DNA from 4 places in the Odoribacter sp. N15.MGS-14 genome. Region 1 is predicted to be linked to each of the others. Evidence: riboswitches for the same ligand, from Rfam matches in the RefSeq annotation. Region 1 holds a riboswitch; each other region holds the start of a gene.
The links. A riboswitch is a leader RNA that binds a small molecule or an ion and turns the genes downstream of it on or off. The one in region 1 is predicted to bind cobalamin.

Region 1 (6,074 bases):
CGGCACTCCTAATTTTTCCAGTACCACCCTTTCCTGCTCAGGCCTTGTATTATACCAACATCCCAGATTCAAGACGGCACTCACGCGGGGAAGACTATCACAGGAAATAAAAAACCGTTCGATCACCTGTTCTTCGTGATGTCCCGGTTTTTGAGAGGTGAACACGGGTAATACATTAAAACCTTTCTCTTCGATATTCCGGATAAATACATCGATATACAAATACTGCGATTTGGTCAGATCGCTTCTCCCAATAATCAATCCGATCCAGGGAGCCTGGGTGTCGATATCGGTTCTCTCGGCTAAATAAGAACCGATATAGGTATGTAATTTTTTATTTCTATAGTTATATATTCCGGAAAGGGGAGTTTCTTCAATATCCTGATATTCACAATCGAAATGTAAATCTTTATTCAGTTTTTTCAGAACGATATTCATGATATTGTTTTCTCCTCCGCTTTTAAAAGCGGCCAATGTCCAGGGATCGAAACAGATCCCCCATTCCTGCAATTCGGCATCGTATTCATGGGATAAATTAAGCGCATAAACCTTCGCTCCGCGTTTCAAAGCGGACAACAGCTGAGGTTTCGCTTTAAAAACCAACCCATTATTATGCAAAGCGACGAATATCAGATCGGAATTTTCAAAAAAATCCATATCACTTTCGTGATAGTTGGAATAGATAAATTCCTTGAACTGACATTTCTCCGCTACCTCCGGATGCATTTTCGCCAGTAAATGCATGCTCCGGTTTACGCCGACCCAAAAACCGTCATCGATAAGAAAACTGACTTTGTTTTGGGCTGTCAAAGATAGCCCAAAACAAAGTGACAAAATAACAAAATAATACTTAATCCCTTTCATACCCCATTATATATCCGCCATCAGCAACAAATACATGTCTTCAGATCAAAAAGTCATAGCAGCTCTTACCTGAAAATTCCGCCCAGGCATATTATAACCATCCTTTTCGGTATAATTTTCATCGAATAAGTTGTTAATATTCAAACCGACCGACACATTCTTTATAAGCGGACAAGAGGCCGAAAAATCGAACACCATAAATTGCGGATGCTTAATCAGTTTATCAGTTAAATACCCGGGTTGGCTTTCACTTAACAAATCGTTCAATGTCGGACGATATTTATCACCGATAAAGTTTTTCTCGATGCGATGTCCGGCAAAACGTCCGTTCAGCCGCGCACTGAACCCTTTCTGATGCAAGAAATCGAGTCCGAAATTGGCATTCTGTTTCCGAACGGATAATGTTTTGTTCCATACTCCTTTAGTCTGATCCTGATAGGTAAACATCCAGGTCAGATTTCCATAAAGCTTCAAAGCAAAGTCACCATCGAACAGACGGCCGAAGTCATAAGAAGCCATAATTTCCATTCCACTTTTTTTTGCTTTATCGGCATTCTTGAACGTTTTGTACTTTTGTCCGCTTTCTTCATCGGTCCATGCCTCTTCCACAATCAGATCATCATTCCACGTATAAAAATAAGTAAAATCAAAATTTACCCCCAGTTCCGGCCGGCTGAATGTCAAACCGGCATCCAACGTACGGGATTTTTCAGGATCCAGATCAGGATTTCCTACGGTAAGCGTACCGCTGTACAAAAATTCTCCGGCTTTCTGATAAGCATCGGTCATGCTGAAAGCTGTACCGAAACTGGCATGGACGGCCATACCGCCGTATATATTGTATTTTGCGCCGATATTGGGATTGAAAGTGTTGTAACTTTCCGATTTCTCTTCATTCTCCAAACCAGGTGTTTTCCGAAGTTTAAAATCGATATAATCATAGCGCAATCCGACCGACAAGTCCAATTTTTCTTTAAATAATTTCAAGTTACTCTGCAGGAATATCCCCCAAGCCGTATTCCGGAAACGGGGTTGATAAGGTGCTTTAATCTCACCACGCGCTTTAAAACTGGTTATCTCACTGACTTCATTATTGTTATCGAATCCGAAAGCAATTCTTTGTTTGCCTAAAATCAGATTATCGTGTGCTGTAAATCCATAAGTATTCAGTTCGTTACCCGAATACACATAAGCCGTATCGGTGTCTGCCGTATAAGTATCGGTCTTAGCTGTAGAGTAATGAGGAGCGAAAAACAAATTATGATTATTCACTTTTCCGTTGAGTTCCAATTTTTCGGTATACCGGGTGACATCTTTCTTTTTCAATCCGTTAGCCCCCCAGACATTTCCTCCCGTCGGCAGGTCCTTACCCACAAAAAAAATCTCGGTAAAATTCAAAGACCAGTTTTTCCCGAAATCATAACCGATACGGCCTTTACCGGCGATACCGCTATGCCGTGAGCCATTCATTTTAATACCATAAGTATCTTTACCGAGGATAGCTTTATCCGTTGCCGACATATGCAAGAGATTATGGTCTCCGATCTTATAGTTTCGTGCCTGAGCAGTATAATCGAAAGAGGCATCGAAAGAAAGCCCCCGGTAGATCCGTCCACCGACATGAAAAGCCCCTTTGGAAGTTTGATAACTTCCGGCTGCAACTTTGATTCCTCCGGTGAGTTTATCCTTATTCCGTTTGGTGACGATGTTCACCACTCCACCCATCGCATCCGAACCATACATGGCGGAGAAAGGGCCTTTCAGAACTTCCACCTGCTCTACATCGCCTAAAGAAAGTGTCGCCATATTGGTAGTACCGGCCGGTACTCCATCGATCAGGACTGTCGTGTATTTTCCTTCTGTCGGTTTGAATCCCCGGATACTGAAATAAGAATTATATCCCGGATACTCAATCACATCCACATTAACAAAATTTTTCAACAGGTCCGTCAGATTATTGATCCCCGAAGCTTCGATCTGCCGCTTGGTCACCACCTCTACCCTGTTCGGAAGATCTTTTAATAAAGCTCCGGTTTTAGTCGCATGGATCATCACCTCCTCCAAATCTATCCGACGCATGGAATCGGTTTTTATAGTTACAGGTTGCTCTGCATACATGCCCATACAGAACGTAAGGGCAAGAGAAGTTAAAATAAATTTCCTTTTCATCTTGAATTTGTTTTACACCGACATAAATTATTGTTTGTTAATTACATACAAGTTTATTCGTCGTAACAGCAGCAAAGCCACTCCCAACAAATTGAAAGTTTCCCCTCAAAAAACTTGCATAAATTCACCCCATTCATGTGCCACCGGCGCTTCCCCGTTTACCGGTAACATTTTGCATAATTCTAAATTCACCTGAAAAGAAATCATATTGCAGAATCCTGACTGGAAATTGTTTTCCGGCATAATCCCTGCCGTAAAGCACACCCTTTGTAAAAAAAATCAAGTCCGAATCGAGCAACCTTAATCCCCGAAGGTTTATCAATCATACATCATTTCGGCAGGTCTTCTGACTTACTCCAATCTTCAAACGCCCTTCCCATTCTTTCCAGAACAGTGGCTAAAGTATTGTTGAAGATCTTAACAGAGCTTACAGCAGCGGGTCTGTCCAGGATTTTCACCTGATTCCCTTTTCATCACTTTTCCGTAGCAGCAGAATCGTGACACCAAAATCGGATGCAAAGATATTGATTTTTTTCTTTTAAGAAGGTACTTTTACGATATTTTCCAATTTTTCAGACAGACTACGACCATATTCTTACAGGAGATCTGTATTTCCACCCACCGGGGAACCATTGACTGTAGCATGGTCTATACGAGATTTTGTTCCGTTAACGATTCTTTCAGGGGATATATCGTATGGCAGAAACAGGATGCAGGAAATAACGGATATGCTTGGTCATACGGAGGAAATTCGCTTTTTTTGTATGAAAACAGAACTATCATGGCGAAGTTTATCAATCCTTTTACAGATGTCGGATTCAAAATCATTTTCGGACAGGAAATGACAAAGGACCTGCTGATCGACTTTCTGAACGATCTGTTGGTAGGTGAACGGCATATTCAGGATCGGTGTGTTCTTCATGAATTTCCGTCTGGGTGATTCTCCGGGCAAACTGCGCACGGACATCGTACTCTCCGACCGTGATACACACGAGGTATTTTCGGATAAGCTACGCTTTATTTTCATCGAACTTCCGGCTTTTACGAAGGAAGAAGAAGAATGTATAACTGATTTTGAACGCTGGATTTATGTATTAAAGAATATGGAAACACTAAACCGATTACCGTTTAAGGCCCGCAAAGCGGTGTTCGAAAAACTGGAAAAAATCATCGACTCGCATCACTGACAAAAGAAGAACGCGAAAAGTACGACGAAAGTATCAAGGTCTATCGCGACCAGTTAGTGACAATCGCTTTCGCCAAAGAAAAGGGAATAGAGGAGGGAATGGAGAAAGGCCGGAAAGAAGGCGAAAAAAAGAAACAGCTGGAAATCGCCCGTAATATGAAAGCAAAAGGTTTTGCCGCAGAAGATATCAGTGAGCTGACCGGCCTTCCCGTCAAAGAAATTAAAGAACTTTAAATTATAGTTTTCCGACTGAATAAATCAATTCAGAAAACCGCATTTTATTTATATCTTTCTTTCAACCCTTCCCTTATCCGGTGCGGAAGTGTCCCCTTTGCGGGCTGCGACCGCTAAAAGGATTCCCAATACCACTCCCAACAAGGCAGCACACAATACCCGCATATTGCCGGGCAACAGAAAAGTGATGGTATGAGCCGGGAACCAGAAGAAAGGGATGGTTTTCTTAAAGACAAATCCCCACAACACCTTCCAGTTCAAACTGCTCATGATCCCTCCCATATCCAGTGGTGTGAAGAAACCACGGAGTGTACCGCCGTGCATCAGAATATGGGTATCCGTAATTTTATGCAGCGTCATAAATACCGGAGCGAAAATGGTATTCATACTCACCGACACGGCAAAAGCCACCCCTACTTTAGCCCAACACAATCCCGGTGCATGAAAAACCGCCGGAGCCTCCTGCATGCCAAGGTATTGCAAAAATGCCGGAGTACCATTCGAAAAAATAACCATCGCCATATTAATGCCCATCCCCAATATCCCCCATACAAACATCCGGGGCAAAACCCCGAATCCTTTCCGGCAATACACGCCGGCACTAATCCGCAAGCCGATCATCTCTCCCAAAGTCGACAAGACGGCAAATTTCAGGAAACTCATGATCATGCCATGAGCCGCATTAAAAGCATGATACCATTCGTAAACAGGCCGGCAGATAAAAAAGGGTAGCAGCAAAACCGCTACCCCCAGTATAAAAATAAAGTCTTGTTTTTTCATTTTTCAATCCGGATACGGGCATCCACCGCCACCACATTTTCTTTATTACCGAGTAATGGATTCAGGTCCATCTCAAAAATTTCAGGAGCCACTTTCACTAACATGGACACCCTCGACACGGCTTCGGCGAATTTTTGTTCGTTCACCGGTTCTTGTCCCCGTACTCCCTGAATGATTTTATACGATTTCAAGCTACGGACCATATCCAAAGCTTCCGGTTGGGCAATCGGAGCCAAGCCTGCTTTCACATCTTTCAATACCTCGATAAAGATACCTCCTAATCCGCACAACACCATATGTCCGAATTTATCTTCCCGTTTAGCCCCGATAAACACTTCGGTCCCGGATAACTGCTGAGCCAGCATGACGGCATGCGTATCTTTGATCTGCATCATCCGACGGAATTCGCTGCGTACCGTCGCTTCGTCCCTTACGTTGAGGGTTACCCCACCGACATCGGATTTATGGACAGGTCCTACTACTTTCATCACTAACGGGAAACCGATCTGACGGGCCAGACCGACAATTTCTTCCTCTTTATCGGCCACACCTTCTTTCGCCCGGGCAATACCGGCAGCATCCAGCAATTCATGGATCTGTTCAGGTGACAGATAGCCGTTTTCAGCCTGATCGACGACTGCCCGGATCCGTTTCCGGTCTACTTCCGGCAATTCGGGCTCGGCAGGTTGCGGAGCAGGGGTACGGTATATTTTACACAAAGCATTACCAAAATTCACTTCATAAGGGAAGTAAACGCCACCTTTCCGTACAAACTCGTCGATTTCCTCTTTCACCACCATCGAAGAGGGGAATATGGGATAAATCGGTTTCGGGGAAGTAG
Region 2 (6,074 bases), on a different contig from region 1:
TGGAGTGGGATGATGAAGAGCTGGAACATTACCATACCCAATGTATGGCAATGGACAATATGAGGTGCCGTTCCAAAGCGATTTATCCGGCAGAGCGGATAGACAGCATGCATCATCTTCACGAAGATAAGAAACAGCAGCTACACCGGAGTGTTCAGATACTTGACGAACAACAAGTTCTCAATGAGAAGGTAACCCGTCAAGTTCCCGTAATCGTACAGAAAAATCAGTTTCGTATAAAGACCGGTCTTCATATACCAAGTATTTAGGTCGATTAAAATAATTCGATTCTTGCCCTCGAGGTATATCTATTTTCAAGAAAACCGACATGACTTAGGTAAGCTTCATCCGTCAACTGTTTGGCATGTACAGGACATTGTTTTACACAAGCATTACACTTGATACAAATACCGGAAACCTCAGAAGGATGATCCTGCCGGATAGCCCCCATAGGACAAACTTTTGCACAACGTCTGCAATCGATGCACGCATCGGTCGTAACAGGTTTTGCTTTCAGGAAATTCACCACCTCTTCATCCCTTCCTTTGGGTTTATAATACCCACCGTAATCAGGAGCCCCTTGTCCCGGAATCTTTATTCCGGTAAATTCTCCTGGTTGCAATATTCTTCTTACGATCTCTGCCGAAAACTGTTCTGCCTTTTCCAGATCTTCCCGGTCGGGACGCCCGGTAGCCAACCGGGTCGTGAAAGAATGCTGACCGACAAAAGCCGCAGCAGCTATCGGATGAAACCCTCTATATCTTAAAATATCATACAGTTCGACGAGCGCATTCCCATAGGACCGATTCCCATAAACCACAACAGGTACCGCCCAGGCCCCATTACTCTGCCAGATGGTCAAGTAGTTCAATAACAGATTCGGTAAACGGCCGGCGTAAACAGGCAGACCGACAATAGCCAACTCCGATTCCCGAATATCAGGCACTTTCTTCCGCCCCGACGGCAACGTAAAATCTTTCACTTCCGTCACGATTTCCGGTAATAACGTAGTGATACATTTTACCAAATGGGTAATCACTGTTTTAGTTGTGCCTGTCGGACTAAAATAGACCGCATGTACTTTCTCTATTTTCATAAAGTATCGGATAAACTGTCTGTCAAAATCTTTCCCACCCGATCAATCCCGAACAAAGCTGCAATTTTATTCCGGTAAAACCAATAAATCATGTTTATTAATTTTGAATAATTTGCATATATCATCTAATTCCCAAATCTGCTTATCGCTATTATTCGTACCGATCAACTCCGGCACGATATTCCCTTCGACAGGGGCGCATTTGGATTTTTCACAGAAACAGGAAGTCGGGCAAAAGAGATAATCCATCTTGTTTTCATCATTGAAATAATCGGTTTGACATGTTTTCCGTTCAGAACAGGTTTTACTTCATTGCCTGTACAAGGATAAAAGCCCGATTTTAAAGAAATTCTAAAGGTTTTTCCGAAAGTAACCGTTCAGCACAAAGTATTGCCTCCGTCCCTGTGGACTAACAAACATTCACAAAATATCATTTCCCTTATAAAATGATTTATATATCTTTGCCGTCACGTAAAAATTGCGTGGAGTTGCCGGATCGTTGTCTCGTCCGGCAATGAAAAGGGAATCAGGTGTAAATCCTGAACAGATCCACTGCTGTAAGTTTCATAACACTTTTCGGACGTGCTTTATCCACTGTTCCTCATTCGGAATGGGAAGGAAACCGAAAAGGAAACAAGTCAGAAGACCTGCCACGTGATTCATTGTTTAACGTTCAAAGGGAAGAAGAACATAAACGTCAGTAAATCATGCTATTCAAAAAAATTCTCTGTTTTTTCATATTTGCCGTAATAGCAGGGCTATTCACAGCCTGTGATTCCGCAGGAACGGATTATCCCTACGGGCCGGTGAGCCAAGGTAATATCGAAGCCCTTGTTCTCAATGAAGGGGGAATCAATCAGAATATGGGCGGTATCTCCGTTTTAAACAAAGACGGATCAGTCATTCCGGATATTTTCCGGGAAGTGAATCACCGACCGCTTGGTGATGTGGCCCAATCCATCACCAAGATCAACGGTAAATATTTTGTGACTTTGGACAACTCCAAAAAAATCGAGGTTATAGATCCCGAAACGTTCGGTTCCGTCGGTACAATCCTCTATACCCAAGCGGGATTTCCACGCCAGATCGTAGCCATTTCCCCGACAGAAGCTATCGTATCCGATCTGGAGAGACAACTGGTGCGTATCCGGACTGTGGAACCTTATGGCGAACCTCTGGAATATATCTCCATACCGCGATCGGTCGAATATCTGGTAACGGTAGATAATAAAATCTTCGGAATGACTACCGGCGGAATATATGTCTTCGATACCGACAATATCAGCAAAAAAGCTGTCCGGGTCATCCCGGAAGTAAAAAACGACGAAAATACCAAAACCTGCCGGATGCTGGTCGATAAATACCAAAGAGTATGGGCCTTGATGAACATCCGAGAGGGAAATCGAGTCTGCGGAATAGAATTGGTTTGTATCGACCCCCACCAAGAAAAAGTCGAGGTCTCTTATATCCTTCCCATCAGTGAAAAGGCAAATCCACAAGCAGGAGACGTAATCGGTACAATCACCTATAATCGCACGGATATCGATCCTACACTGAACTGGATTTATTTCAACGTCAAAACCTGTAAAAGTAACACGGCAGCAGGGATTACCTCTGTCCAAAGTGTTTACCGGATGAATGTCGGCACGGGAGAATTCGAACACTACCTCGATCTTCCCGGAACCGATATGATGTATGGGTTTTCAGTCAGTCCGCAAGGAGAGGTCTATCTATGTGACTGTCTGGATTACAGTGCACAACGCGGTTATATCCGGAATTACAAAAAAGACGGTTCCATCCGGAATTTTCGAGTCGGTATCTATCCTAGCCAAGTGTATTTCCCCTAATTAGCCTAGCGATATGAACCTATACAAGAGTCTGATCTTCATTTTATACCTCGGCATATTCCTTGGGTTGGGATTCCGTACTCCTGCCCAATCCCGGGATTCGATCACCCTATACGGCACATTAGACACCGTGCAGGTCATCCGCCAACGTATACAACACGCCAACGAGGCAAACGCAGGAGCCCGGGTAACCCATATTTCTCCAGCCGTTTTACAAGCCAACAAAACCCGCTCGCTGGCCGAACTCCTGACCGACCATACCTCTATTTACATCAAGAGTCTGGGAACAGGAGCGTTATCGACAGCTTCTTTCCGTGGAACCAGCGCTTCCCAAACACGGGTAAACTGGAACGGGATCAATATCACACCTCCTTTATCGGGTACTTTCGATTTTTCACAGATCCCGGTCTTTTTTACAGATAACATCAACCTGTACTATGGCAGCAGCCATGTAAAAAACGGTACCGGAGCTATCGGAGGTAGTGTGAATTTATTCACAGACACCGATTGGAACCGAGGCGTAAATGGACGGGTACTGGCAGAGTATGGATCGTACAACACATATACCGTCGGTGGACAGGCGAATATAAGCGGTAATAAATCGGCCTCAAAGACACGGTTATATTATCAGCATTCCGACAACGACTATACCTATCTGAATAAAGTGCTGACCAATACTCCTTTCCGTGAAAAAAGGCAGGATGCCGCTTACTCTCAATTCGGAATTATGCAGGAAGGCTATTTCAGAGTATCTCCCTACACCCGCCTGACAGCTGTCGCCTGGTATCAGAAAAATTACCGTAACCTTCCCCAACCGCTCGGTGTAGTCAACCGCTCCCAGGAAGATCAGGAGGAAAATAATTTCCGGGGATATGCCGGACTGGATTTCAGCCGGGGTATCCATGAATTACATGTAAAAGCTGCCTGGCTGTATTTCTGCCAAACTTACGATATCCGGTATGACGGAGGTTTATTCGATCCCAAGGGAAACAAAAACCGCTCTAACACGGCACAGGTCGTGGCCGATTATACGTACTCCCCGACCGATAAGCTTATTCTCAACACGACGTTAACCTATTCTCACGACCTGATCCGGGTGAGTAGCTACATAGACATCGACTCATCGAAATATACGCTCGACGGTATCGATTTTGATATTCCTCAGGTGGAATCCCCTTTCAGCCACCACCGTAACATACTCTCCTGGCAAACTTCCGCTTTGTGGACGCCTATCCGGTGGATGATGATCAACGGACAATATATGTTCGAACATAACGACAATCGGAATGTATCCACCTGGTCGGCAGGAATAGTATTCAATCTATTGAAAAAAGAATTAAAATTGAAAGGAAGTACTGCTTATAATTATCGTTTCCCCAGTATGAACGACCTATATTGGCGCCCCGGCGGTAATCCGGATGTAAAGCCGGAAGAGGGGTATTCTTACGATGCTTCTATTTCTTACCGGAAGAGTATAAACAAACATCTCTTATTCGATGCCGAAGTTTCCGGTTATCTAATGAACATCGACAACTGGATCCTTTGGCTCCCCAAAGACGGAAACCAATGGGTGTGGACTCCGCAAAACAAACGAAACGTACGTTCCTACGGCGTGGAACTTTATGGAAAAACCACTTTCCACTACGGGGAACTCGTATCTTCTCTTTCGGGTAATTACAGCTGGTCACAATCCCGGACCCGCAAGAAACAACACGTAGACGACAACGCCTATATGCGGCAAATTCCATATGTACCGCGATTCAAGTGGAATCTGCGCTGGAATATCGATTATAAAGATGCTTTTTTCGTCTGGCAGATGACCTACACCGGCCGGCGTTTCATTACTACCGACGAATCATATGCCACGGATCCCTATTCCGTACATAACCTCTTGCTCGGTTACCGCTACTCCTTCCGGAATGGGACAAGCCTAACCCCTCAGATGCGGATAGATAACCTGTTCGATACCTACTATGAGTCGACCCAATATTATCCCATGCCTTTGCGTAATTGCTTGTTCTCGCTTTTATTCGAATTTTAATTGAATCATATAAATCCTTTAAATAAATAGAAACCATGAAAAAATTTAATTTTACGCTTTTAGTTTGCCTCCTGTTAGCAGGAATATTCGCATCATGTGACGATGACGACAAATATCCGGTTCCTCCCGAAGTATCTATCGAGAGTGTAAACGGAGTGTTCGCAATGCCTCAGGAAGACTCTATCGTACTGAAAGCGAAAGTAGAAAGTCCGCTGCCAACCACACTGAGCTGGTCCGTCAAAGGAAATGAAGTCTCTAAGGATACAGTATTTACTTTCAAAATGAACGAATTGGGGACCTACGATGTTAAATTAACCGCGACCAATGCCGATGGAGTGACTTCTGCCACAACATCCATCGAAGTGTACGGTAAATACAAATACGGTACTTTTGTTTTAAATGAAGGTTACCAGGCCGATCCTTCTACATTGATATTCATCAGCCCGAAAGGTATTCTCACGGACAGTGCCTATTATAAAGCAAACGGCAGCATGCTGAGCCTTCTTTCCCAAGACTTATTTATCGCCAACAACAAACTGTATATCATTTCACAAAAAAGCGGAGACGACGGTTATCTTATCGTTGCCAATGCAGAAACCCTGAAAAAAGAAGCCGGCTATAAGACCGAACTGGAAGATAAAGTAAGCAGTCCGACTCATGTTGCCGTACTGGGAGACGACGATATCTATCTGCGCGACAACGAAGGAATTAAGGTATTCCACCCATCCAGCGGCGAACTCTTTCTCATCGGGGGAGCTGAAAGGGCTAATAAGAATACCATGGCTGTAACGGAAGGGAAAATATTCGCTGCAGCAGGAAATAACGTCCTTGTGATCGAAAAAGGAAAAAACAAAATCTCCAAATCGATAGAATTCAATGATCCGGTCAGAGGAGTCGTCAAATCGTCGGACGGTAACTTGTGGGTATCCACTTCGGCCGGGGAAATCTCTAAGGTCGATGCCCAAAATTATACTATTATCAAAACCAATACTTTACCGGGAGATGCCATTAGCACTCAGTCGGCCTCATACACTTCTACTCCGTGTATTACAGCACAAGGAGATACTTTGTACATGAACGGCACAGGTAC
Region 3 (6,074 bases), on a different contig from region 1:
TCTATTAAACAACAAGACACAGGCATATTTATACAAGAAAGAGCATATTTATACAAAAACAGGAAATCGCATTGAAAACGATTGAAGCCCTATACGGCAATAACAGGATAAGGTGAGTAATCGTAAAGTTGTATTTTCCCTTTCAAGAGGGATTCAGGAACATCGATCAGCCGTTGATTGCTACTTCCCCTGAAAAGCAAATCGGTATCCCGCAAATGCTGATTAAAACGTCCATCTACCAAAACATCGATATAAGGCAAGATTTGTGCCAACCGGGCAGACCGGCACACCTCTTCGTAGCGATAACCGGTATAACACCAAATATTCTTTTTGCTTTTGTTTTTAATCAACTTAGCCAATTCAGTAAATGCTTCAACTTGCTCCAAAGGGTCTCCCCCACTAAAAGTAATATTTGAAAAAGGATCGGTCAGCAAGCGTTCGGCCACCTCTTCTACTCCGACCGCATGCCCATGCTCACGTTCCCAGGATTGGGGATTATGACAACCGGGGCAATGATGCCGGCATCCTGCCGCATAGAGAGAGGTCCGGAATCCCGGACCATCTACCACGGTATCTTCGATAATATCCAATAAAAACAGGTTCATCGCTAAACTAATTATGTCTGACCCGATCATTCAATTCAGCCAGTTTCGCCTGATTCCAGCGATTTGTCGTACCGACCAGATATCCGGTAATCCGTTGCAGGCGATCGATATGATGTCCTCCGCAATTGGGGCATTCTTCCAAACCGTCGGTCGCGTCTTCATGTCCACAATCCATACAGCGGTTACGGTTGTGATTGACAGAACAATACCCCATATTATAGCGGTCCATCATGTCTACCACCGACATAATCGCATCCGGGTTGTGGGTTGCATCTCCATCGATCTCTACATAGAAGATATGCCCTCCGCGGGTCAGATCATGATAAGGAGCTTCTATTTCTGCTTTATGCCGGGCACTGCATCGATAATAGACAGGCACATGATTCGAGTTCGTGTAATATTCCCGGTCGGTCACTCCCGGGATGATTCCGAAACTCTTTTTATCCTTCTGAGTGAATCTCCCGCTCAATCCTTCGGCAGGAGTAGCCAATACACTATAATTGTGCTGCCAGCGCTCCGAAAATTCATTCGCTTTATCCCGGAAACGGGTTATAATTCGGATCCCTAACTGCTGTGCAGCCGGATCTTCTGCATGGTGCTTACCTGTCAACGCGACCAAACATTCGGCCAAACCGATAAAACCGATCCCCAGTGTCCCTTGATTTATAACACTCTCTATCGTATCTTCAGGTTTCAACTTCTCCGCTCCTACCCACAGAGAACTCATTAAGAGAGGGAATTGCTTTGCCCGGGCAGTTTTCTGAAACTCAAACCGACGATGTAATTGCAAAGCCGTCAACTCAAGGAGTTCGTCCAATTTCGAGAAAAATGTCCGGATTCTTTCTTCCCGTTCGGAAATATCCATACATTCGATAGCCAGACGTACAATGTTTATCGTCGAGAAAGAAAGATTTCCCCTACCGATGGAAGTCTTCTCTCCGAAGCGGTTTTCAAAAACCCGGGTCCGGCATCCCATGGTAGCCGTCTCATAGCGAAAACGCTCCGGATCGTCGGCTTTCCACAATTCATGCCGGTTAAAAGTAGCGTCCAGGTTGATGAAGTTGGGAAAAAAACGCCGGGCACTGACTTTACAAGCAAAAACATATAAGTCGTAATTGGGATCCTGAGGTAAATAATTCACGCCCCGTTTCTTTTTCCAGATCTGAATCGGAAAGATAGCCGTACCTCCGCTTCCCACTCCCCGATAGGTAGAGGTCAGCATTTCCCGAATAATACAACGGCCTTCGGCAGAAGTATCCGTACCGTAATTGACAGAACTGAAAACAACCTGATTGCCTCCCCGGCTATGAATGGTATTCATATTATGGATAAAAGCCTCCATAGACTGATGTACACGACTTACCGTCCGGTTGATCGCATGTTGTAAAACCCGCTCATCCCCGCTCAAACCGTCCAGCTCAATCCGGACATAATCTTTGATGGGAAAATGGTACAGGTGTTTGTAATCTTCGCCGGTAATCTCTTCCAATACTTTCACCTCTTCGATAAAACTATTCCGCACATAAGGTGCCAGATAAAAATCAAAAGCCGGAATCGCCTGTCCGCCATGCATTTCATTCTGAGCCGTCTCGAGCGAAATGCAACCGAGGATGCTAGCCGTCTCGATCCGTTTTGCCGGACGGGATTCACCATGACCGACATAGAATCCGTTTTTCAGGATCTTATCCAAGGGATGCTGTACGCAGGTGAGACTTTTGGTCGGATAATAATCTTTATCGTGTATGTGCAGATATCCTTGCCGAACGGCATTTTTTACTTCTTCTACCAACAAATAATCGTCGACAAACGGCTTTGTCGTTTCACTGGAAAATTTCATCATCATCCCGGCAGGCGTATCCGCATTCATATTGGCATTTTCCCGGGTCACCTCATTCGATTTCGTCTCTATGATTTCCAAAAAGATATCCCGGGTTTTCGCTTTACGGGCCACACTACGCTGATTCCGGTAAGCAATATATAATTGAGCCACATCTTTACGGCGGCTCTTCATCAATTCGATTTCCACACAGTTTTGAATATCTTCGACACTCATCTGCTCCTGTCCCCGGCAAGCGATACGATCGGCAATTTCATGTGCCAATTGCATATCTTCTCCTTTATCGGTATGCAGCATCGCTCTTCTCACTGCAGCAACGATTTTCTCCTCATTAAAGCCAACTACACGGCCATCTCTTTTCAATACAGTCTGAATCATTATTTTACTTTTTAATCATAAACCGATAACTCATAAGGCAAGGAGAGGACAAAAAAAAGACAAGCGAATCCTTCTTTCCGGCCTTTCCTCGAAAGCCTCAGAAAACAATAATTACGGCAGGTCTTCTGACTTACTTCCGGTTTAAACAACCTTCCCGCCAATAACGGCAGTGGTTCTTCTCGGGTTTAAACCGCTCTACGGAGCTTACAGCAGCGGGACTGTCCGGGATTCTCACCCGATTCCCTTTTCATCTCATCCCTACGCTAGGATAAGAACCGAAATCAAGACAAAAATAGAAAGTTTTTTACGAAGAGAAAAATATTTTCAGAAACTTTTCTGACATTTTTTCAAAGTAACAGATTATCAAAGTTTTCCAATACAAATCTTTTAATCTAGAATCCGGCACATTCAAACTACTGATAATCAACATATAACTACAAAACAAAATTCAAATCATCAAGCAATCAAACATTTAAAAGTTTTCCAAAATAAAAATCCAAAAATTAATCGAGTTAATATTTTTCAGCATTGATATTTTATTCTTCGTCTTTTACTTTTGATTTTTCATTTTGTAGATATTCCACCCAAATTCGGGCTGCTTCTTCCACTGTTTTGAGACAAGGACGTTTTTTATAATATTCGGGTGTCCGGGCTTCAGGCACCGGATCGAACCCGATTCTTGAGGGAGTCACCCCCAACAATTCACCGCAGATCAACGAACCGTTACGCTTCACAAATTTCTCTGCCAATTGTTGTACCAGTCTATAATTCGCTTCTTTCCCTTCCCTATCTTTTCCCTCTACACAACCTGTTTCGAGGCCTGCCAATATAAACATTCCGCAAGCAGCACCGCAAGTCATTCTCATCCGACCGATCCCTCCACCGAACGAAGCCGACATCCGTAATGCCTGTTCGAAAGTATAACCATACTCGTCTGCAAAAGCAGCACATACCGACTGTGAACAATTGTAGCCTTGCCGGAATAATTCGACGGCACGCTGTATCCGGTCTTCCATCATCCTATTTTTTAATGTCCGGCAAAAGTAACGAAAGACCGTGAGAATAGGAAATCTATTTCTTCTATTGCGTAATAATATTCCCTTGCAAATCTATATCCAAAGCCATATCGAGTCCCGGTTGTTGTTTAGGGGTCAAAACAAAATGATACCGATCTCCCTGAGGGAATTGCCGATAGTCGACGCTCCGTACGGTATAGTTTTCATAAGCGGTACTATTCAGGACTTCTTTCACTACCGCAGGGACTTCGGAAAACAATACCGGCCATTCTGTATACTGCCAGTTCATCGAGCGATCGAAATAGATTTGTTTAGCTTCGTTGCCGTCCAGCATATTCGCCTGATATGCCCCGTCGGACCATTTCCCGACTTCAGTCAGTAAAGCCTGCCTATAATTTTGAGTAACAAAAGTAAGAATCGTCTGAGGAATATCGTTTCCACTATAATCTTCAACGACTGCCCGGTGCAGATAAGCTTCGGCATCAGCCCAAATCGTCACCTCATTCGCCCCGTTCTCCAATTCCACCGCATACCAATCGGGATAATTTTTCCGTTCGAGCACTTCTGTAGCCGCATCCGGCGTCCATAAAGTAGGAGGATAATCAATGCTATTGGCAATAAAATCTTTTATCGCAGCAGGAACCGAGGTATAAGTGACCGCATATTCTGCCTGCAACCAGATCCCGGAGGTATTGAACCAGGCTTCATATTCACGTCCGTTCAAGGTAAAGTCGGCCTCCCGGAAAACTCCTTTAGATTCCCATTCTACACCGGTAGCACCCGGATATTTAGCCTGAAAAGCCAATTCTACCGCTTTCCCCGGCCTATCGTCATCTTTATCCGAAGCATCGTCCCGGCAAGCAACGAACATACCCGAACCCAAAAATCCAAGTAATACAACTATTAATCTCGTTTTCATATTCTTTCGTTTTTTCTATTCCTTACGAAAAAAGAAAGAAAATGTTCGAGCTTATAAAATCCGATTCGAATACATGTCTTCGAAGTTAGAAAACTTTCCGTTTATTTTCTGTGCTTCTTCTCCTTCGGGATTCAGTTCGAGTGCTTTTTTCAAATCTTCGACAGAACCGTTTTTATCTCCTTTCATCAGTTTTGCCCGTCCCCGCTCACTGTAAGCACGCGCAAACTCCGGTTTCAATTCTATCGCTTCATCGAATAGTTCGATGGCCTTATCCGGTTGTTCACGGGCAATATAAAGCGTTCCCAGTTGCAGATACGCTTGTTCGTTAAAAGGATTCAGCCCGGTCACCACTTCATAATCCTGCTCTGCAGCCTGATCGTCACCCAAAGCTTCATGCAGACGCCCCCGGATCAAAAAAGCGTTTTCTTCTTCGGGCATCAAACCGATCACCTTTTCGATATCCTGTAATCCATCTTTATAATCCCGAGTAGACAGCATCATCTCTGCCCTCAGCAACAATGCTTCGGCAAAATCCTCCTTTATCGTAATCGCCTGAGACAAAGAGACGATCGTTCCCAATACATCGCCAGCAGCTTTTTTAGCCTTCGCAGCCAGATAATAAGCCGAAGCATTGGTTGCATCCAAAGCAATTACCCGGTTACAATCGGCAATGGCCGCTTCATATTTTTCAGCCATAAAATTCAGGTTGGCCCTCATTAACAAGACAGGAATATTATCAGGCTCGATATCGACCAAACGTCCTGCCGTTTCTATCGCTTCTTCCATCCGATCTTCGCGGTTATAGGCCCCGACCAAATGTTCGAGTACTTCCACATCCTCTTTCAATTTCAATGCTTCATTGAAACAACGGATAGCATAAGTATTCTTACCGATCTTCAATGCTTTGATACCATCGTATTTCAATACATCGAAATTGCGGTTCAATTTAGTCTCTTCGGATTCATCTGTTTCTCCGAAGAATAAAGATTTCAGAAAATTAGCCATATCGATTCAGCGTTTAATCACCATTTCATCGACAAAATTAAGCATTTTTATATTTCCTGCCAGCAAAAATAGATTTAATGACAGGGTTCCTTTTGACAAGGTTGTCCGGGCAGCTCCAATTCTAAAGTAGCATGTCCGATGCCGGCCTTCTGTAACCGGCATTTTAGTTCACTTTTTATCTGTTCCATTTCTACCATATCTGCAACGACGATATGCGCAGTCAGAGCAATTTCTGTCGTACTCAACCCCCAGATATGCATGTGATGGAAACTATCCACCCCGGGAGTAGTTGAAATAATCTGCCCGATCCGGTC
Region 4 (6,074 bases), on a different contig from region 1:
ACTAATAAGTTATTCGTTTTTTCATTCTTTTTTACAGGTCGAAGGGTTTGTCTGATAAGTCTAAGTTCTATCTTTCTACAACAATTCCTATAAAAAAGGAACGGTGCCCGTTCAATTAAAACTGTCACTAGTGTTTTTAACTGTGGGCACCGTTAAGTATAAAGCAGGATATTTCGACTTCTTAAATATAACTAGCCGGAAGAATAATTTTCGACCTTATAAACTAACTGAATCTTACAGACAAACTGACATAAAACGAACGACCGGGATTCAAAGTCGAGTAATTACTATTCCAGGGGCGGTCGTCGACTTTGTCGAAAAGATTTTCCACCCCGAACCCCGGTTCCAATACCACCGATTTCAAGTTAAAAGAATGCCGGGTATTCAGATCCCATTGTGAAAAACCGGGAGCAGGATCGTAATAATAGGTCTTGGAGTAGCGCCCTTCCTGAATACGACCGTTAAGGTTGACATTCAGATGATATAATCCCCAGCGGTGTCCCCAGCGGGCATTGGCCGTCCAGACATTTTTCACACTTTTATCGATCGGTTCCTGAGTTGTCTTATCTTCGGTATCCATAAAATGATAACTTCCCCCCACCGAAAAACCGGCTCCGGCATATACATTCAATACTGCTTTTACCCCTTTTACCTCAGCCCGGCTTATATTATCCCGCTGTTGGGCCTCATCGTGTTTACCATACCCCAACTGTTCGGCTATAGCCGGATCGATTCCCCGGTAGTTGATCATATCCCGGATTTTATTGATATATCCGGATACAGAAAACGAAATTCTATTGTGTACGTATTCTGCATTCAGCATAAAATAATCACTTTTCTCGGGTTTCAGGTTAAAATTAGGAATCGTCACCATATCCGTCGTTTTCGCCACATCCGTGGCATACAACTGGGATAAGGTAGGAGTCCGGAAACCGGAGGCATAAGATGCCCGGAAATTCAGGTCGCCCCACTTATAACTCAAGGCAACATTGGGAGTAGCATAATTTTTAAAAAATTCGTTATAGATATACCGCAACCCGACCACAGCCTGAAAATTCTTCCATAACCGGATCTCATCCTGCAGGAAAAGAGCCATCGTATACATATTTTCCCCATCCAGATCATCGGTAGCACTCATCAAAGTCTCTTTCACATACTCCATACCCACAGAAAATTTTTGTGCCTGTCCGAGTTTAAAAATACCTTTTAACGAACCATTGTAATAATGTACTTTTTTCCGGGTATCTTTCCCCCGGGAAGCTTCTCCGGGCTTACTGACCGAGTCGTAACGCGAAGTAAAATTATCGGAATAAAAATCGGCATCGATATAAGCAGATTTATTGATCATATATTTAGCTCCTGCGCCATAAGTATACGTTTCATGCTCCATATTGTATTTATACACCGATGCCGGCCGGTCGTTCTCCCAATTATAATACGTACCCCTTATCCCCAGGGTGAGACGATCGTTCACCGCATAGGTAAAACGTTGATTCACTGTATTGGAATAAAAGGCTGTCGAAGCTTCCTTATCCGTTGCCTTGTCTTTTTCCGGATTACGATATTTCCGTTTTGTCTCTTTATCCGTCGCATAAGCAGCCTCCAAAGCATTCAATTGCCATCCGTCGGCCTGCAAGCGTTGATAAGAGGTATACGAACCGAATTTACCCTGATTAAAATCTGCATTCACAGCCTCCGAGAAACGCCCCTTACTCCCATAACGGGTATCACTGGAAACCTGCATCACATTCTTCGCATCGTCGGTAATAATATTGATCACCCCTCCTATCGCATCGCTTCCATAAAGCGCCGAAGCAGCACCGTTCAAAATCTCGACCCGCTTGATGTTAGCGACATTGATACGGGAAATCCGGTCATCCCCGGCCAGCCGGCGCCCATTTTCCAACACCAGTATATAATCGTCATTCAGGCCGTTCAAACTCATGGTTGTCCCCATACCGCTCGTCACAAAAGCAAACGAAGCATTCATCTTAGTCAATACTTCTTCCATGGTCGAGAGGTTGGCTTCCCGGATATCCTGAGCCGTAATAACCGATACCGGCACCGGGCTGTCTTTCATCCGCCGGTGTGTTCCCGTTCCGGTGACTACAACCTGACCGATATTGATGTAGCTGTTTTCCAATTGCACAACGACCTGGCTTTCCCCGCTCTTTACCGTAACCGATTTTGGAGCATAACTGACATGAGTCACCCGCAACTCATGGATTCCTTCGGGCAGATTCCGAAGGATAAACTCTCCTTTAGCATTGGTCGAACAACCCGCAAGACTATGGTCTACCCGGATATTGGCACCATCTACCGGATTCCCGGATTCAACACTCACCACTTTACCGCTGATAGTCGTTTGCGACCATACCTGACCAACGACAAACAACAAAACGATTGTCAGCGCACACCACTTTTTCATTAATGATAGAAAATTAGATATTTAACAATCACATTTCTGACCCCGGAAATGCTTATTTTCTGTATAATTCTGGCAGGTTTCCTGACTTATCCCTGAAAAGCGACCTTCCCATCCTCCATTGGACAGTGGCATAAGAAACTTATCAATTACGGGATTCACAGTAGCGGGCACTATTCCGGATTCTCACCGGATTCCCTTTTATGTAACGGATGAAATCTATTACATCACCAAAATTGCAACAAAGGTAGAAAAAATTAAAAAAATCTCCTGCAACAAACCGGGAAATTATTCAATGAACTACCGGGAAACGCCCAGGAAGCCTACGACTCAGGAACGACAGCCGAACCGAATCCGGTCTTGTTAAAAGCGAAACACCGGTAAAAAAAGAGATGGTGTTTTATATTATTCTCCTATTACTTTGGGCACGTGTTTGCTATTTTATTTGCATGTGTTATTTTTGTAGTTATGAAATGGTTATTATGAAAAATTTATTTAGAACAGTCAGCGTGATTGCTTTAGCCGGCTGGTTTTTAGCGTGTTCAGAGAAAAAGAGTGAATCGTGTTACGAAATTATTCCTGCCCCGCTGGAAATCCGGGAGAATTTTTCAGGCGGGGAATTCGTGTTGGATGATGGCGTGTGTATTGTTTACCCGGGAGAGAACGAGGCAATGCGCCACAACGCTTTGTTTCTGGCGGATTACCTGAAAGCGGCTACCGGACGGGATTACCGGGTGGAAACCGGTTCGCGCGGGAAGAAAAATGTAACGTTACAATTAGATTCGAGTATTAAAAATCCGGAAGGGTACCGTGTGAATGTGTCTGCCAGCGGAGTAGTGATTGCCGGGGCAAGTGAGGCAGGCGTATTCTATGGCATACAAACGTTGCGCAAGGCTATCCCTGTAAAGGCGAACAGTGTTCCCGTATTAACCGCTGTCGGGATAGAAGACGAGCCGCGTTTCGGTTACCGGGGGGTACATCTCGATGTGTGCCGCCATTTTTTCACGGTAGACGAGGTGAAGAAGTTTATCGATATGATGGTTTTGCATAACATGAACCGATTACATTGGCATATTACCGACGACCAGGGATGGCGCATCGAGATAAAGAAATATCCTGAGTTGACAACAGTAAGTTCCCGTCGCACGGAAACGGTGATCGGGCATAATAGCGGTAAATATGACGGTAAGCCGTATGGCGGTTTTTACACGCAGGAGCAAGCACGGGAAATAGTGGACTATGCCGCCAAACGCTATATTACCGTGATCCCCGAGGTCGATTTGCCGGGACATATGCAGGCGGCATTAGCCGCGTATCCGTATTTGGGGTGTACCGGAGGTCCGTACGAAGTGTGGAGAATGTGGGGAGTGTCCGAAGAAGTGCTTTGTGCAGGGAACGACAGCGTGTTGACTTTTATCGATGACGTATTGACAGAAATTATGGAGATTTTTCCTTCCGAGTACATTCACGTAGGAGGAGACGAGTGCCCCAAGGTGAGATGGGAAAAATGCCCAAAATGTCAAGCCCGTATCAAAGCATTGGGTATCAAAGGTGACGACAGGCACACGAAGGAGGAATATTTGCAGAGTTTTATTATTTGCCACGCGGAGAAATTTTTAAATGAACACGGGCGCCGGATGATCGGCTGGGACGAAACACTGGAGGGCGGTTTGGCCCCGAATGCCACGGTGATGTCCTGGCGCGGGGAAGGTGGAGGTATCGAAGCCGCACGCCAATATCATGATGTGATCATGACTCCGGACACTTACTTGTATTTCAATCATTACCAGAGCAAGGATACCGAGGAAGAACCGGAAGCGAATGGAGGTTACTCCCCGCTAGCACACGTGTATGGTTACGAACCCATACCTTCAATGCTCACTTCTGACGAGCAGAAGTTTATCAAAGGCGTGCAGGCGAACCATTGGACGGAATATATCACCACTTTCCCGCAATTACAATACATGGCTTTACCGCGCTGGGCGGCTCTTTGCGAAATTCAGTGGAGCCAACCGGAGAAGAAAGATTACGCTGATTTTCTAGAACGATTGTTGCGGCTGACTCGTTTGTACAATGCCCTGGGATATAATTACGCGAAGCATATATTCGATGTGACGGCAGATTATCGCGTTAACACGAAAAACGGGACGGTGGATATTTTCACGGGCACGATTGACGACGCACCGATTCATTATACGCTGGACGGGACAGAACCCACGGTTCAGTCGCCGGTGACGGCGGGGGTGTTGTCTGTCAGTCAAAGCGGAACGTTTCGGGCGATGGCGGTGCGTCCCTCAGGAAACAGCCGCGTAGTGACGGAAAAGATCACTTTCGGCAAATCGACTTGCAAGCCGATAGTCGCTAACCAGCCCATAAACGAGCAGTACAAGTTCAACGGAATCACGACTCTTGTCGATGGTTTGCAGGGGAATGGCAATTATAAAACGGGGCGTTGGATCGCTTTCCGGGGTAATGATATGGATGTGACGATCGATTTATGCCGGGTTGAGGAAATCTCTTCCGTGACATTTCACAATTGCGTAGAAAAAGGGGATTGGATATTCGACGTGCGTTCCGTGGCCATAGAGGTTTCGGAGGACGGGAAAAATTTTGAGCGCGTGTTTTTCGGGGAATACCCGGAGATGCAGGAATCCGACCGTAACGGATTGTACGTGCATAAGCAGACATTTGCCCCGGTGAAAGCCCGTTACATGCGGATTATGGCTTCTCCCGAGAATGTAATGCCCGATTGGCATCCCGGGAAAGGTTACCCGGCGTTTTTGTTTGTGGATGAAATAGTAGTGAATTAAAGAAAGATTCGGAAGATATGTCGTTTGTACGGAATCTGTTTTTCAGCGTGTTCCTGGGTGTCTGGGGAACATTGTCGGCACAGGAGGAAAGGGTGATTCCTGTCCCGAGGGAAGTACTCCCGGGAACAGGAGAGTTCCGTATATCGGAAGTTACGGCATGGCACACCAATCTGAGTGGAGCGGAGAAGGAAAGTTTAGTCAATTACGCGGCAGCGGAGTTATCTACGGGGAGACAAGAATGGCACGGAAAAGATCATACGGGCAAGGATGTCGTATTTTTTCAAAAAATATCCGATGCGGACATTCATCCCGAAGGGTATGTTTTGGAAGTTAAACCGGAAATAGTGACGGTATCGGCCTCTACCGCAACCGGTTTGTTTTACGGTTTGCAGTCATTGCTGCAATTGATGAAGCCGGATAAACGGGGAGGCTGGACAGTTCCGGCGGTGACGGTTAAAGACTCCCCGCGGTTCGGGTACCGCGGATTCATGATAGACGTTTCGCGTCATTTCCGCCCGAAGGAGTTTGTCAAGAAGCAGATAGACGCTATGGCCCGTTATAAGTTGAACCGCTTGCATTTGCATTTGACGGATGCCGCCGGTTGGCGTATCGAGATCAAAAAATACCCGAGGCTCACAAGTTTTGCAGCGTGGCGCCCGGAAGCGGAATGGAAGAAATGGTGGAATACTGCCGATGGACGCAAGTATTGCGAGCGGGAGGATCCTGCCGCTCAAGGCGGGTATTACACGCAGGAGGATATCCGGGAGTTGGTGCGTTACGCGGCGGAACGCCATATCACGATAATTCCTGAGATAGAGATGCCTGCCCATTCGGAAGAG

Region 2: it holds a riboswitch for cobalamin, as region 1 does, so the genes downstream of both, WS34_RS07625 (DUF5074 domain-containing protein) here and WS34_RS08765 (TonB-dependent receptor plug domain-containing protein) in region 1, are expected to answer to the same signal.
Region 3: it holds a riboswitch for cobalamin, as region 1 does, so the genes downstream of both, WS34_RS01080 (anaerobic ribonucleoside triphosphate reductase) here and WS34_RS08765 (TonB-dependent receptor plug domain-containing protein) in region 1, are expected to answer to the same signal.
Region 4: it holds a riboswitch for cobalamin, as region 1 does, so the genes downstream of both, WS34_RS09425 (TonB-dependent receptor) here and WS34_RS08765 (TonB-dependent receptor plug domain-containing protein) in region 1, are expected to answer to the same signal.

The regions. Positions count from the first base shown of each region.
Region 1 is NZ_LARE01000034.1:14,938-21,011, forward strand. Features, by position in the region: gene WS34_RS08760 (cobaltochelatase subunit CobN) at 1-864, opposite strand, end outside; gene WS34_RS08765 (TonB-dependent receptor plug domain-containing protein) at 910-3,033, opposite strand; cobalamin riboswitch at 3,353-3,556, opposite strand; partial or broken gene WS34_RS15550 (Rpn family recombination-promoting nuclease/putative transposase) at 3,815-4,453, shown strand; gene WS34_RS08780 (hypothetical protein) at 4,502-5,233, opposite strand; gene WS34_RS08785 (acetate--CoA ligase family protein) at 5,230-6,074, opposite strand, start outside.
Region 2 is NZ_LARE01000027.1:941-7,014, forward strand. Features, by position in the region: gene WS34_RS07610 (hypothetical protein) at 1-269, shown strand, start outside; gene WS34_RS07615 (EFR1 family ferrodoxin) at 275-1,096, opposite strand; gene WS34_RS07620 (hypothetical protein) at 1,163-1,345, opposite strand; cobalamin riboswitch at 1,565-1,765, shown strand; gene WS34_RS07625 (DUF5074 domain-containing protein) at 1,804-2,943, shown strand; gene WS34_RS07630 (TonB-dependent receptor plug domain-containing protein) at 2,957-4,984, shown strand; gene WS34_RS07635 (DUF5074 domain-containing protein) at 5,020-6,074, shown strand, end outside.
Region 3 is NZ_LARE01000003.1:20,223-26,296, reverse strand. Features, by position in the region: gene nrdG (anaerobic ribonucleoside-triphosphate reductase activating protein) at 90-605, opposite strand; gene WS34_RS01080 (anaerobic ribonucleoside triphosphate reductase) at 613-2,820, opposite strand; cobalamin riboswitch at 2,919-3,115, opposite strand; gene WS34_RS01075 (C-GCAxxG-C-C family protein) at 3,357-3,836, opposite strand; gene WS34_RS01070 (PepSY-like domain-containing protein) at 3,901-4,755, opposite strand; gene WS34_RS01065 (tetratricopeptide repeat protein) at 4,807-5,760, opposite strand; gene WS34_RS01060 (cation diffusion facilitator family transporter) at 5,835-6,074, opposite strand, start outside.
Region 4 is NZ_LARE01000039.1:2,494-8,567, reverse strand. Features, by position in the region: gene WS34_RS09425 (TonB-dependent receptor) at 224-2,428, opposite strand; cobalamin riboswitch at 2,483-2,675, opposite strand; gene WS34_RS09420 (glycoside hydrolase family 20 protein) at 2,908-5,235, shown strand; gene WS34_RS09415 (beta-N-acetylhexosaminidase) at 5,253-6,074, shown strand, end outside.